DNA from 2 places in the Planococcus faecalis genome. Region 1 is predicted to be linked to the other one. Evidence: riboswitches for the same ligand, from Rfam matches in the RefSeq annotation. Region 1 holds a riboswitch; the other holds the start of a gene.

Region 1 (7,865 bases):
ATGCTTCAAATCATTTAGCGATTGGTGATTCTTATCCTACTTGCTACGAAGGTGCACGCGATTTAGAGCGCAATCAACTAGCAGCTATCGGCCTTAACACGTCAATTGTCCATGAAGATTTCATGATAGGCAGTGAGCACATGAATATTGATGGCATCACGATTGATGGTTCAAAAGAGCCTATCTTCCGAAACGGAAACTGGGCATTCTAAGAGGTGATGGAGATGAAGAAGTATTGGATGGCAGCAATGGCTGGATTTCTATTGTTTAGTGGAACGGCCTCTGCGCAAGCAGCGATACAAATCCCTGCCGCGTATGTGGCAATCGGGGATTCACTAGCAGCAGGACAAACACCCAATCAACAAATAGATACGGGTTATACCGATTTGATCCATCAAGAACTAACACGCAATCAACCCGTGGCCTTTTACTCGAAAGATCTGGCATTTCCTGGATTTACAACGGCTGATGTGTTAGACAGTATACAAACAGATGAGGCGGAAAAAGTGCTTGGGTCAGCTAATCTGATAACGATATCAGCTGGAGCAAATGATCTGTTGCGTTTAGTACAAAACGACTCGAAACAAGGTTCTTTGACTTTTCAACAACGTCAAGTAGATTTTGCGCTCAATGGAGCAAGAAAAAATATGGACTTAATCTTATCTGAGCTTACCGAAAAATCTCCAGATGCCACTGTTTATGTGATGGGCTATTATTTTGCATACCCTCACGTCCGTGAAAGTCAAAAAAATGGCACGTCCAAACAACTGGATCGACTTAATGAAATTCTTCGATTGTCAGCTGAAAAAGCGGGTGCTATTTTTGTGTCAGTAGACCAACCATTTGGTGCAAACGGCGTGGATAAAATTCCAAATCCAGCCGATGTTCATCCGAACGTAATTGGTTACCAGGCGATGGCAAACGCATTTTTCGAAAACTATCAAGAAGCGTGGACCATAGAAAATTCTGAACTGCCACCAGCAAACCCACTGTCTTTTGAGGAAATTATAGAAGCACAAGAACAGCAAGAACAGAAGACACCAAAAGATAGCGAAGCTGAAGAAACGGCGAAGCGACCTTCTGATCAAAACAAAACAGGGTACTTGGCTTTACAGCAAGAAATTCCTTACGTTTAAAATGTGCGAAAATGCATATTCACTTTTCTCTAAATACTGAGAGGTTCACTTTTTTATGTAAGAAGAGTAGCTGTTTCATGCTAATAAAAAACGTTCTGGCATATATGCCGGAACGTTTTTTATTAGCGTTTTTTAGTAGGCTGTTTAGTAGGAGATTGACCTGCTTTGCCTTGTTTTCTTTTGTTTAATACTTTGCGAATAATAGGATATGCTATAGGGCCATATTTGATTGCAGATTTCAGTAGTCTTCCAATTGCCATTTAAATCTCTCCATTCATAATCGTAGTGATTGTTGTTTTCCCGAGTTCTCTATGATGCAAACCTCTTACGTCAGTTGCGCATGTGCCAGCAAGATGTTTTTGTATGCGTGAACACTTGAAATCGTTACATATTCCGCATTGCCATGCCAGTCGTCACCACTTGGTCCAAATTCAATGGCACCTTCACCGCCGTTTACGGCTGCATAATAACGTGTGTCGGCTGCGCCGTGCTGACCAAACAAAACAGCTTGTTGTTGTGTAGTAGCTGTAATTGCTTTTTGCAAGCTTTGAATAAATGGATTGTCTTTTGTAGTTGTTAGAGGAGGTGTAGATCCCGAAGCTTTATAATCCATAGTAACGTTCAAAGTCTCAGCCAAGTCCACCAATTGTCGAACGATTTCTTCTTTTTGCTGTCCTGGCATAAAACGGATATCGTAAGACATTTCACAAACCTCAGGAACGACATTATAGCGTTCTCCTGCTTTGATGATGGGCAGATTGACAGAAGGTTGCTCGTAATATTCGGTGGATTCTTTTCGGAACGGTAAATCGGCGACGGCCAGATGGAATTTCATCGCAGATTCAATGGCGTTAATTCCTTCCCATGGACGACTACCATGAGCAGGTTTGCCTTTAAAAACCATATCCATTCTCAAAATCCCTTTAGATTGAAGTCCGACTTTTAATCCGGTAGGTTCTCCGCAAATGACAAAATCACCGTGGAATCCTTGTTCGACGAGCCACTTGGATGTATGGCGTCCGCCAATTTCTTCATCAGTGACAATATGTAACTGCACTTCGCGAGTTACGAGGGAACTGTCGAGTTCGACAAACGCCTGCATCATGGCTGCAACTCCGGCTTTCATGTCAGCAGCGCCTCGCCCATAAAGTCGATCTCCTTCTTCAACAGGTACAAATTGCTCTTTATGACCCGGAACTACATCAACGTGACCATTCCAGACAATCGTCTCTTCTCCTTGCCCTTTAACAGCTGTCAACATCAAGTAGCCTTTATTGTCATGAACCTTCACGGATTCTCCTTTGGTTTTTAGCCAATCGGCACAGAAAAGAAGAGCTTTGTTGGCACCCTCTTTGGTATCACTTTGAATCTTTATCAATTCTTTTAACAATTCAATCATCCTTTTGGCAAGCCTAATATCCCGGCTGCCTCCACCACCTTTCAAGTATCGTAACTATTCTCATCTTTACCCTATCACATCATCTTAAAACGATGTTGCATAAAAGAACAGCGTTGTGTACAATACAGGTGACTGTTAATATAGTTGTATACACCACAAGGGGAGCTTTTGCTGAGAGTGAACATTTGTTCTTACCCTTTGAACCTGTAAGTTAACACTTGCGCAGGGATGTGGATGGAAACCGGCTCTTACAACGACGCCAGGCTCTGTCCTGACGTCGTTTTTAATATGGTTTTATTCACGACCCTTCTGGTGATGTACACAACACCTAAGGAGGAAGTCATGAGAAATAAAAAAGTATTGTTGATGACAGAAATTGCAATTTTCGCGGCTCTTGGATTTGTGTTGGATTTCATTTCTTTCCGGATGCCACAAGGCGGCTCGGTCAGCTTGGTAATGATTCCAATTGTTTTAATTGCTTTTAGAAGAGGTGCAGGTGCCGGAATTCTAACTGGGATTTTAGTCGGGCTCCTGCAAATCGTTTCTGGATTTATCTCTGTCACCCCATTATCGTTTGGGTTTGTTGTCATGCAGGTCTTGCTGGATTATATTTTAGCGTATGGAGTTGTTGGGGTAGCAGGCATTATGCGTGCAAAGTATATGCAACATGCGCAAGCTAAGCAAACGGGTAAAATGATAACGGCTATAGTAGTGGGAGTGCTAATCGCTTCTGTGTTGCGCTACTTGGTCCATGTTATTACAGGTATTTTGTTCTTCGGCATGTTTGCTGAAGGCAATGTGATCATCTATTCGGTCATTTATAATGCAACTTACATGATACCGGTATTCTTGCTTGCTGCTTTTGTCTGTGCTGCACTTTTTGCGGCTGCACCGAAATTGGTAGATGCAGAAGCTTGAAATGGTAGAAGGCTGTCTTTTGACAGCCTTCTTTTCAATCTTTGGATTCAGGACTAGTTAGACCTGTAGAAGAGAATCCCTTTTAATTTTGTGGTATAATTCTTGAATAGAAAAGCTTGAAAGAAGGGTCATTGATGATAGCAACTAATGAAAAAGAGATTGAAATGTTAAAAAAAGCTGGCCAAATGGTGGCTGAAATTCGGGAAGCGATGAAAGCTGCCACAAAAGCTGGAGTCACGACAAAAGAAATCGACGAACTGGGCGGTCAATTATTTGAGGAGCTGGGTGGCGTTTCCGGTCCAAAATCAGAATATGATTTTCCTGGATATACATGTATCAGCGTCAACGAAGAAGTGGCTCATGGTATTCCAGGTAGCCGTGTCATCCAAGATGGAGATATTGTGAATATCGATGTTTCGGGGTCATATGAAGGATTCTTCTCTGATACAGGAATTTCATTTGTCGTAGGCGAAGGACATGCTGAAAAAGAAAAAATCTGTGAAGCAGCCGCTTCGGCATTTGACCGCGCGATGACGAAAGTCAAAGCCGGTGCAAAACTCAACCAAATTGGTAAGGCTGTTGAACGTGAAGCGAAAGAGCAAGGATTGTTCGTCATCAAAAACTTGACTGGACATGGCATTGGTAAATCACTTCACGAAGCGCCCCAACATATTTTAAATTATTACGATGCTTGGGAGACGACGATTTTAAAAGAAGGCATGGTACTTGCAGTAGAGCCCTTTATCTCTCAAAAAGCCGAGCACATTATCGAGTCAGGTGATGGCTGGACATTTATAACACCGGATCAATCATTGGTCGCGCAAATCGAACATACTGTATTGGTAACAAAAGGTGAACCGATTTTATTGACTAAACTAAACAGCTAACATAAAAAAGAGATTCGGTGGAATAGCCGAATCTCTTTTTTATGTTAGTTGAATGTGAATGCAAAAAATCTGCAGACAAGCTCGCTCTAATCGAGTCTCTCGCAGATTTATTGAGTAGGTGCCGTTCTTTTTTTTATGAGCAAAATACCGGTTAAGATAACGCCGCTCAAGAAAAGAGATGCGGTTGTTACTAACATTTCGTCTGTGCCGTGTTTAACAGCAATTCCAATGAACGCCCATATAAAGACCAAAGCGAAAGGAATATCCATATGATGAAACCGAATATGCAAAGCGATTGCAGTCGCGACTGTCAACATAATAACTGTCCACAGCTGATCGCTCAATCCCCAACCGCTCCAATTGTAAAAAGTTAAGACGAAACTGATGTTGGCAATAGTGGCTACACTAATCCATCCCATATTGATTGAAATAGGCAGCCGTTCAGTAAACGATCTTTCCGAATTTCCATATTGCAGGTAAAGAGCAATCAATGCTATCAAGTAGCCAAGCATGGCAACAATGGACCAGGCAAAAAATTCATAATGCCATAACAAGAGCCAACTTATATTGAACAGGCAGCTTAAGACAAAAAACAAAGTGATCTTGTGTGAAGGGGTCTGTCCTTTTCTTAAACGTATCCAGAAAGCAACAATCCAAACAGCCAGCAAAAGATAGATGATGGACCAAATTGAAAATACGTAACCGGCTGGTGTAAACAACACTAACAGTCGGTTAGACACGTCACCTGTAGTTTGATCGTTTAACGGCAAGGTATTTGCCAAAGTATTCATGACAACGACAGCAATAAAAGAAATTGTCATAAGTAAAATACGAATCATGCAGAATCCCTCCTTCATTTTAGTATACCTGTCGTCGTTTCAATCAACAATTAACCTTTTCCAAAAAAATCCCTAAACATGTCGATAAGGTGAAGTATTAGCTTGAAGAGTGGAATATTGTTCCGGTTTCGGAAAGAAAAATGATATACTAAAGAAGTGTTTTTAGAAAATTTAGTTTATCAGGAGGAGAAATTATGACAGTTACCTATCCAGAACAATGGGATTTGGACACGCTATTTCCAGGAGGAAGTGAATCGCGGGAATTGCGGTTACATATGGACGAAGCAGTAAACAAACTCTCTGAATTTGAAGCGCACGTCCAAAAGTTTGAAGTACTAACGACGAAAGAAGATGCACCAAAAGTTGCTGACTTGCTTGAACAAATGAGCCATGTAATGCGCCATCTCAGTCAAGCAGGTTCATTTATTGGCTGTTTGATGGCACAAAATACACAAGATAAAAAAGCAGGTATTTTAGAAAGTGAAGCTTCGACCTTATCTGCGCGCTTCCAAAACTCTTTTCAGAAAATCCAACAAGATTTAGTAAAGACCGAGGATGGCATATGGAATGAACTATTAAACGAAGAGTCTTTACGTAAATTTACATTTGTCTTAAACGAGTGGCGTGACGAGGCAAAAATGTTACTTTCTGAAAAAGAGGAAGGCTTGATTACCGCGTTAAGTATTGACGGGTATCACAGCTGGGGCCAATTATACGATATGCTAGTTGGCGAAATTAACGTTACAGTCACAGTGGACGGCGAAGAGAAGTCATTATCGGTAGGACAAGCGAATAATCTGAGTTCTCATAAAGATGCAGCAGTTCGAAAAGAGTCCTACCAAAAATTAGAGGAAGCATGGACAGAGAAAGAAGAATTCTTTGCCAAAACCTTGAATTCCATTGGTGGCTTTCGTTTGGAAACGTATAAAAAACGTGGATGGGACAATCCCCTTCAAGAACCCTTACACATTAATCGCATGAAGCAAGAAACCTTAGATGCGATGTGGGGAGCTATTAGTAAAAACAAACAGCCTTTTGTTGATTATTTAAACCAAAAAGGAAAACTACTTGGAAAAGACGGACTGGATTGGTATGACGTGGATGCACCAGTAACGGAAAGTACGCAACAGTTTTCTTATCAAGAAGGAGCAGAATTTATCCTTAAGCAATTTGGAAAATTTGGTCCGGAACTAGAGCAATTCGCACAGCAAGCATTTGAAAATGGCTGGATCGAAGCAGAAGATCGTCCGAACAAACGACCTGGCGGATTTTGTACAAGCTTGCCATTAGGTGAAGAATCGCGTATTTTCATGACTTATAGTGGCTCGATGTCTAATGTGGCAACTTTGGCTCATGAACTTGGGCATGCATTTCATTCTTTCGCTCTTCGTCCAGTTCACGCGTTAAACCGTTCGTATGCTATGAATGTCGCAGAAACAGCGTCTACATTTGCGGAAATGATTGTGGCAGATGCAGCTGTGAAAAATGCCAAGTCCAATGAAGAGAAAATTGCGTTGCTAGAAGATAAAGTTCAGCGTAGTGTTGCTTTCTTCATGAACATTCATTCGCGCTTCCTTTTTGAAACTCGTTTTTATGAAGAACGTAAAAATGGTGTTGTTCCTGCAGCTAGATTAAATGAATTAATGGAGCAGGCTCAAACAGAAGGATTTGCGGGCGGATTGGCGTCAACGCATCCACATTTCTGGGCATCCAAATTGCATTTTTATATTACCCAAGTACCTTTTTACAATTTCCCTTACACCTTTGGTTATTTATTCTCTTTGAGCGTATACGCAAAAGCTTTAGAAGAAGGGGATAGTTTTGAAGGAAAGTACATGGCTTTACTTCGTGATACAGCGGTAATGTCAGCAGAAGACTTAGCGATGAAGCATTTAGGCGAAGATATTACACAACAGGCGTTTTGGGAAAAAGGAATTGCCTTATGTGTTCAAGATGCCAAGGAATTCATTTCACTAACATCTACTGAGGCCTAGTGTGAACTTGCTTTTTGAAGGGCAGACATGCTATCTGCGCAGTTTAGCGGTTGAAGATGCAGAGGAAATGGTGCAATTGCTGCTTCGTAACCGGGAATACTGGTCTGTCTACGAACCACGTCATCGAGACAGCTATTTCTCAGCGAGCGTTCAGCGAGAAAAAATTCGGGAATCGATTTATCAAGCGAGAGAAAATCGAGAATATAGCGTTGGGATCTTTGAACACAATACCAATAAGTTGATTGGACACATCTCCGTGTACAGCGTGAAACGGATGCCTTTTTTAAGTGCTTTGATCGGGTATTCGATTGATAAGGTGTATGTCGGTAAAGGGATTGCTACAGAAGCAGTCAACTTAATGACGGTCTTTGGTTTTGAACAGCTTCGTCTTCACCGAGTCGAAGCTTATGTTTCTCCGGATAATGTGGGCTCTATTCGCGTGTTGGAGAAAACGGGTTTTCGACAAGAAGGCTTGTTGAAGAGTTTTCTCTATATAAATGGTGAGTGGAAAGACCATTTTTATTATTCAGTAATCGAGGAAGAATTTTGAAAGGGCAAGGCCACCTATAAAAAATGGTGGAAAGATACGCGACGTTGGTTTGAATCGTGAGTAGCGGTAGAGAGAGGTGTGCAAATTGAACAAAGACAAAATGTTCTCTTATCACAAATGGGCCACATTAGCCTGCCTGCAA
Region 2 (7,865 bases), 850 kb from region 1:
TTCTTCATTATCCTCCAGAGCGTCTAAATAGTCGTCTAAACTTCCTTGGATGACAGGCTGAGCCATCGTTTCCTGTTCCAATGCTTGCAGGGCTTTTGGAATGCGGGCTTTGATTTTCTTGAATTCTTGCAACAACTCTTGCCCAGAAAGACCTTGAGCGATTAAGTCTTGTAAAATATCTGCAGAGAAATCGACTTCTTCGAATGTGGCAGGCCGGATGATGATCTCTGTCCCCGTAAATTCCATGACGGCTTCATCGGTGAGTCCAAGAGCCAGGTAAAAATCTTTGGGGATGCTCAATTGTCGTTGCTGCGAAACACGTACCCGTCTTTTTGCTTTTTTTCCGGGCTTCAGTCCGTGTTCAGACGCTCTTTTTTTCGGCATAATACCACTCATTAGTTTCACCCCTAACTTTAAAATAAAATTATTTATTTCTTTTTTTAAAGTATATCATTTTTTAGGGTGAAGGAACGTTTGACGAACTGAAAAAACATTGGCTACCGGCGACTTATTGAAGAGCCATAGAAAAGAAAGTGAATGTAACATAATTCACATTAAGTTACATTCAGATATTAAAAAAGCAGCTTAATTGATGCTCTAGCTCATTCTCTTTGTTTGGCACTAGTGTAAAGCTACTATTCTTGTCTTGTAATCGATTTGATTGCTCATGCAAAAATTCTCTCAAGCTACTAAACTCCTTTTTAAAAGTTCCAACTCGTTACTTCCTGACCAATTTGAATGTAACTTAACTGCACTTAAGTTACATTCAAACACCAGTCTTTGCTGGCTATTTCCCGTTTAATTCAGCTGTCCATTCTTTAAACCAATACGAGGCCAACTCCACTTTGGGGAGGTCCATCTTCATAAGCTTTTCATGAGAATATAGAAGAATGATGCTTGTCTTATTCCAATTCCATTTCACAGTGCAGTTCTTCCATTTTATACAAGTATTAAGCAAAGTAATCTTGTGATTTTCATTTTTACTAATACTATCCTATCGAAAAGCTACGTATGATGTTGCCCGATATTTCATTTGCAAAAAACATTCGTAAAAGCTTTGAAGGATTTTCGCAAGCTATTACAAACTATAAGCTCATGAGAAATCACAAAAAACTAACTTTACTTCTCCCCTACTGTCAACTCACCAAGCGAGGCGCGGTCACGGGCTCGGCGAAGCACTGAGACAGGTGTTCTTTTCTGACTTAGTGCGAGAGCCATGCCCAAAGCGATCGGAGCGACTTTCACCTGTCTCTCTTTCTCAACCCCTCTCGCCACTTCTACTGTCTCCAAATCCCCTCTTTACTTCCTCAGTCACTTCCTCTACACTAAACTCATCGGGAACAACCCGAACACAAAAACCGCATACCGTTTTCTGCACTAGGGGTGCCCACTTTGGCTGAGATGCAAGCGCAAGCTTCGATCCCTCAAAACTCGATCAGGATAATACCTGCGTGAGGAAGTGCGGCGCATTTCTGAAATAATTTCTTTTATTAATTATTTGTAGACTATGGCTGCATCTTCACGGATGCGGTCTTTTTTGTGCACATTTTTAAGGAGGAATTATTCATGGACTCACTGCAATGCGGCACAAACCCCATCGTCGGATTTCGCTTTTCACTGCATCCGATGACTGGCGATTTTATCAAAGTAATTAAAAGGGCGTTAAACGATACCGACACATCGAACGTTTGGATGCATACGGACGACGTCTCTACAGTAATACGAGGCAAGCAAGTTCACGTCTTTAATGTCGCTAAAGTTCTAGCCTTGCATACGGCAAAGACAGGCGAACATGTCGCACTGTCCGGCACTTTTTCAATTGGTTGTCCTGGTGATTCGTCAGGTGATGTCTATTTAGAAAAAGACGATGTGCTAGTAAATACCGACAATACACAACAATACGTATCTTCACAATTTGCGCTATACCCGATGAACAATCCAGATTACATGACAGTAATTTACCGTGAAGTCGAGCGCGCTAAACATCAAGGCGTTTTCAACGATTCCATGCATTACGCAAGTGGTATTCATGGCGATATTCATGAGGTATTCGATTTTTATGAAGAAGCATTCACCAATGCCCGCTCTGATAAACATCGCCATTTGGTCATGACCATATCCATGAGCATCAATAGTTCGTCTCATGGAGGTGCATAATATGTTGAAGTCGTGGAAATTAAAAGAAGTGGTATTGATGTCGTTATTTGCGGTCGTTTTCGGCATCGTCTATTTATTGTTTGTTCACGCAGCGAATATTTGGGCAGCTATAATTGGACCACTTGCTTATGAATGGATGTTCGGTATTTGGTTTATTGTATCAATAATCTGCATGTATATTATCCGCAAGCCGGGTGCTGCCTTTCTTTCTGAAACGATGGCTGCGGCAATTGAAGTCCTAATTGGCAATGCTGTCGGCCCGCGTCTCATTTTATCTGGTGTTATTCAAGGGCTCGGTGCTGAAGCGGCATTTGCATTAACCGGTTATAAGCATTTCACTATTTTGGTGCTTATGCTTGCAGGAATCGGATCAGCTGTTTTCAGCTTTGTTTACGGCTACTTCATTTCTGGTTATGCAGCACTGGATCCATCATTCGTCGCGTTAATGTTTACGATTCGCGTTCTTAGTGGGGCAATAATTGCGGGTATTGGTGGAAAGTATATCGGAGACGCTTTACTTGCGACCGGATCACTCCGCGGTTACGCCATTGCTCGAACGAAAAAAGGTGATATCAATGCCTGAAGAGATTTTCTCTTTAAATAGAGTGTCGTTTCACTTTCCTGAAGACTCTAAAAAAACCTTAGAAAATCTTTCATTCTCGGTTTGTCGAGGCGAAAAGCTAGTCATTTCTGGGCCCAGTGGTTGCGGTAAAAGCACGCTTTTGTATATACTAAATCGCTTGTATCCTGACAACTGCGATGGCTCAATTGACGGTGAAATTCGCCTATTTGGAAAACCAGCTAGTGATTATGCCCCTGGAGAAATCAATCACCGCGTTGCAACAGTTTTTCAAGATCCTGATTCACAGTTTTGCATGCCTACCGTTGAAGAAGAACTGGCGTTTACATTAGAAAACTTGCATACACCTTTTGAAGACATGGACATTCGCATTACCGCGGTTTTAGAATTGACGGACCTGACCTATCTAAGAAAAACCGTCATTCAGTCGTTGTCAGGTGGTACAAAACAACGAGTTGCAACTGCTTGTGCGCTAATCATGGACCCGGAAGTGTTATTGCTAGATGAACCGCTTTCTCACTTGGATCCGTATACAGCACAACAATTTGTCAACTGGCTAGAGAAACTACAGACAAGATCTTCTTTAACTATTGTCGCGGTTGAGCACAGGTTAAGCAGTTGGGGTTCCTTTTTCGAACGAGAAATCCAACTGGATGGGGATGGTCGGCTAGTAGTGGACCAGTCTTTTACACAGAGAGAGCCGGTTTTATTCCCCAAACGCTATTCTGCAATACGAGAGACCACAGCATTACGAACTGAAGAACTGTCATTCACGATTAACAACTGCCAATTGCTGTCGCCTTTATCCTTTTCAGTTGAACGCGGTGAAATAGTCGTTATTGCGGGACCTAATGGCAGCGGTAAATCCACACTCGTCAAATCACTATGTGGTATTTACAAAAAGTCGACCGGTACTGTTGAGTCAAAAGGCATTGGCTATGTTCCACAATCTCCTGAGTATTTGTTTTTGACGCAACAAGTCGCTCAAGAAGTCGCTTATTCAGGAGCCTCTAGTCGCTCAGAACTCGATAGATTAATGACAAACTTACGTCTGGATGAAATTCACAACGCTCATCCTTTCGCCATTAGCCACGGACAAAAACGCCGTGTAGCGATTGCCGCTATGCTCGCCGATAAACGCCCAGTACTATTGATGGACGAACCGACTTCTGGGCAGGATGCTGCCGCGCTGCTCGAACTCTTTGAATTGATTGACCAGCGCTCTCGGGAAGGTACAACGCTTTTGATTGTGACACACGATATGGAATTTGCGGCGAGCCTTGCTGATTCGGTGCTACTCATTAAAGGTGGCAAGTTGACAGGTAAATTTGCAGCAAAAGACGTATGGCAGAACGAAAGACTGCTCACGTTACACCATTTACTAGCACCAAAAGGAGTGGCTGACCTTGCAAAATCTTTTGCATGACATGAATCCTTCAATCAAATTTATCTTAGTGACGATTTCAATGCTTATTATTGCGTTCTTTTTTAATCCGTGGACGCCCCTGTTGTTTTGGCTAGGCATCATTCTTTTACAACTAACAATGAGTCGTACAAATTGGAAGCTATGGTTGGTCTTCATGCTCCCTTTTTCGATTGGTGCTTTTGGTTATTTATGGACTACTGTCGTATTCGGCGCAAATACTGGCGGTACCGTTATTTGGTCATTTGCTGGAATTGATGTGACTGATACACAATGGGCATACGCTTTGTCACTAGCTTTTCGCGTTATGGCGTTCTCGACTTTGTCTTTGTTATTCGCTTTTACGACCGATCCGGCAAAGTTTATTATGAGTCTCATGCAACAGCTAAAGCTTTCCCCGAAGCTTGCGTATGGTGTAATGGTCGGCTATCAATTTTTACCGGTTATGAAAGAAGAATTTTTACAAATCCAACAAGCTCAAAGACTGCGCGTTGTTGAAACGAAGAAATATAGTTGGCAACGAATACTAGCTATGCACCGTGTGTTAATTCCCATGCTTGCTGGAGCCGTTAGAAAGGCTGAACGATCAGCATTTGCTATGGAAGCACGCGGGTTTACAGGTAACATTAGAAGCGCTTATTACTGCCCTATTCGATTAGGTCGCATAGATATCTTCATGTCTGGTGTTTTTATGACGATTTTACTTATTAGCTGTCTTGGCGGCGTTTGGTTGAGCTAAAAATCTTTTCAAAAAAGGAAATCTCTTTAAAGAGAATTTCCTTTTTTTCGTCTTTCTTGTATTGCATGTTTTTTGTTTTGAATTTCAATTAATAACCTTATGTAATATTTTACATAGTAAATAAAAACAGAGCCTCTGTACCTTTTCAGTTGATTTGCATGGGATAAATAGGCTCTTTTTAGTTTATATAATATTATTATTAATAGATTTGACTGCATTGCTTTTCAATTGAGAAATTCTTTCGCTTTTATTACATAAAAAAAAGAGAGCTGCACTTCAGCTCTCTAACGGCCCATATGTGATAAGGTCTTCATCTCTTGCATTAACGCCATTTTTGACATGGACAATAGTTCGTAAAATCAATTTAGCTTTTGGGTGTTCTAACATCCAACGCTCATCTGGAACAATTTCAAATTGCTGCATGACCGTGTCTTTTGACTTGACCGATCCTGCAAACTCCATTGATTGTTTCGCAATGATGGTTTCAAAAAAATCAAAGTCGCTGTCATCTCGTGTATCTTCAACGAGTCTTATGACATTCAATTCGATAAAATCAATTGTCTGTTCTCCGTCCCCACCATCAAGATAAATCGTACCATTCAGTGTTTCGCCTTCTTCTAAATGTGGCATCTCAACCACTGTATTCACTTTTAGTGACCCAATGCCAATAGATGATAAAAAATCTTTAAACTTCATATCGTGGAAACCCCCAACTTTTGTTAGTACTTATATACCACAATTCGATCATTTTGAAACACGACTACAAATCTGTATAATCGTATTGATTTTCTAAATTGATTTCGTGTCGATTATAGCGACGTTTAAACAATTTATAAAAATGAGAAACCAATACCCGCACTAAAGCGTACATCGGTATTCCTAGAATTACACCGACGACGCCAAACAAGGAACCTGCTGTTAATAAGACGAAAATAATTGTCACTGGATGGATAAACATGGTCTTGCCCATGACTTGCGGTGAAATCAAGTTGCCTTCAACTAATTGTACAACAGTCCAAACAACCGCCAGCTTGACGAGCATGAATGGTGACGTTACTAAAGCAATAATAGCAGCTGGTGCAATAGCAATTGCCGGACCGATATAAGGAACGACACTCGTAACCATTGCTAGGACTCCTAATAATAATGCATACTCCATACCGATAATCAAAAACCCAATATAAACCATGACACCAATACAAAATGCAACAATTAACTGACCTTGAATATAAGCACCTAGTTGCTTATCTGCTTCTGCGAATACTTCACGTGTATCATCGCGGAATCTTGGCGGCAAAAGTTTCAAGAAATAATCCGGCAAGTTTTCGCCGTCTTTTAAAAGATAAAACAAGATAAATGGAACAATAACAATCGACAAAATAACGCCCGTAATCGTCGAAATTAACCCCGTAATCCCAGTAATGACACTGGTTACTGTATTTTGCAACGTATCTGCTATATTTGCAGGCAATGTGGCAAGTAAGGTATCAACCGTGAAATTAGATTCACTATAGTAGTCGCCGACAAATGATGTTCTCAAAAATCCATCTACATTCGTCAATAATTGCATAAAATATTTTGGGAAATCAACGATTAATGTTTCGAATTGGGAGCGTAAAAAAGGAAAAACCAAGACGATTAGTAAGGTGATTAGTCCAATTACACCAAGAAAAATAATAATAATTCCCCAAATACGCGCTATTTTAAAATTCTCCAACATACGCAAAATCGGTCGCAATAAATAGAAGAAAACCAATGCCAATACAATCGGCAGCACGACTGTTTTCATGAAAACGCTAATAGGATGAAACAAGAACGAAACTTCTCTAAAAATATATACCACCAATCCGAGCAAAAGCAACGAAATTAGCGTGAATAGGGTGTTTCTGCCACCTAAAAAGCGAATATAACTAGTAGCAAAGAATGATGGCTTGTCCTCTGACTGCATAAGCTTCCTCTTTTCTGAATAAACTTTATAGTCTCATATTAGCATAATTATAACAAAGTTAGTCTAAGGGTTGCGACAAATATTCGCGTAACGCCTGTTTGTTTTGTTCAACATCGATATCCAAAACTGAGCCCGCGTGAGAATAATTCCCATAGCTATAGCTGTTTTCAACCGGCAAAGTCAATCGTTCAACTTCCCCGCCTCCTCCAGTTGCTAATTGCGCCGCTAACTTCACTTGGTCCAGTAACGGCATATCGGTTTGGACATAACCTTGTAATGCTCCAGCTAACTTAGGAAGTTTTGGAATAGCCGTAACACTAGCCATTTCATCTTTCATCGCTGTAATAACTTGCTGTTGACGACGTACTCGTCCAAAATCTCCTTCGTTATCGGCACGAAAACGAGCATATCCTAAAAGTTCTTTACCAGTTAATTTTTGAACACCTGGTGTTAAAGAAACACCGATATATTCAGACATTTCTTTTTCGACATCAATTTCCACACCATTTGGTGCAGCTACATCAACAAGACTTTCAAAACTCGAAAAATCGATTAGTGCATAATGATGAATTTCTACACCAAACATACCTCTTAACGTTTCTGCAAGTAAATCAACACCGCCCAAATAATAAGCGGTATTAAGTTTATAAGATTGATAGCCCGGAATATCTGCATAAATATCCCGCATAAATGAAGTTAATTTAATTTCGCCGTTCACTTTGTCATGTGTTACGAGCATCATCGTATCTGTACGAGACTTCTCCTCCCCGCGTGAATCCACACCTAACACTAAAATATTTTCATATTCTCCATTTGCTTCGTCTTCATTGAAGGTAACAGGTTCTTGTTGTGATTGATCTGCTAAACTTTCACCATTTTTAAATTGTATGAATGCATAAGTACCAATAGCGACCAAGACAATCAGGAGCAGGAAGATGATACCACGCAGTCGAAATCTTCTTTTTCTGCGTCTTTTTCTTTTAATGGGTTGTAATTCTTCTTCCATAAGGAATGCACT

The links. A riboswitch is a leader RNA that binds a small molecule or an ion and turns the genes downstream of it on or off. The one in region 1 is predicted to bind thiamine pyrophosphate.
Region 2: another riboswitch for thiamine pyrophosphate. It lies ahead of AJGP001_RS09085 (YkoF family thiamine/hydroxymethylpyrimidine-binding protein); the one in region 1 lies ahead of thiT (energy-coupled thiamine transporter ThiT).

Annotation. Positions count from the first base shown of each region.
Region 1 is NZ_CP019401.1:976,988-984,852, forward strand. Features, by position in the region: gene AJGP001_RS04730 (aminopeptidase) at 1-212, shown strand, start outside; gene AJGP001_RS04735 (SGNH/GDSL hydrolase family protein) at 225-1,136, shown strand; gene AJGP001_RS17470 (hypothetical protein) at 1,259-1,396, opposite strand; gene AJGP001_RS04740 (M20 family metallopeptidase) at 1,462-2,535, opposite strand; TPP riboswitch at 2,684-2,781, shown strand; gene thiT (energy-coupled thiamine transporter ThiT) at 2,878-3,453, shown strand; gene map (type I methionyl aminopeptidase) at 3,588-4,340, shown strand; gene AJGP001_RS04755 (TspO/MBR family protein) at 4,448-5,179, opposite strand; gene AJGP001_RS04760 (M3 family oligoendopeptidase) at 5,374-7,173, shown strand; gene AJGP001_RS04765 (GNAT family N-acetyltransferase) at 7,175-7,723, shown strand; gene AJGP001_RS04770 (DinB family protein) at 7,800-7,865, shown strand, end outside.
Region 2 is NZ_CP019401.1:1,824,468-1,832,332, forward strand. Features, by position in the region: gene AJGP001_RS09080 (hypothetical protein) at 1-396, opposite strand, end outside; TPP riboswitch at 1,370-1,475, shown strand; gene AJGP001_RS09085 (YkoF family thiamine/hydroxymethylpyrimidine-binding protein) at 1,567-2,157, shown strand; gene AJGP001_RS09090 (ECF transporter S component) at 2,159-2,740, shown strand; gene AJGP001_RS09095 (ABC transporter ATP-binding protein) at 2,733-4,163, shown strand; gene AJGP001_RS09100 (energy-coupling factor transporter transmembrane component T family protein) at 4,144-4,899, shown strand; gene AJGP001_RS09105 (sporulation protein) at 5,176-5,595, opposite strand; gene AJGP001_RS09110 (AI-2E family transporter) at 5,660-6,847, opposite strand; gene AJGP001_RS09115 (LCP family protein) at 6,906-7,853, opposite strand.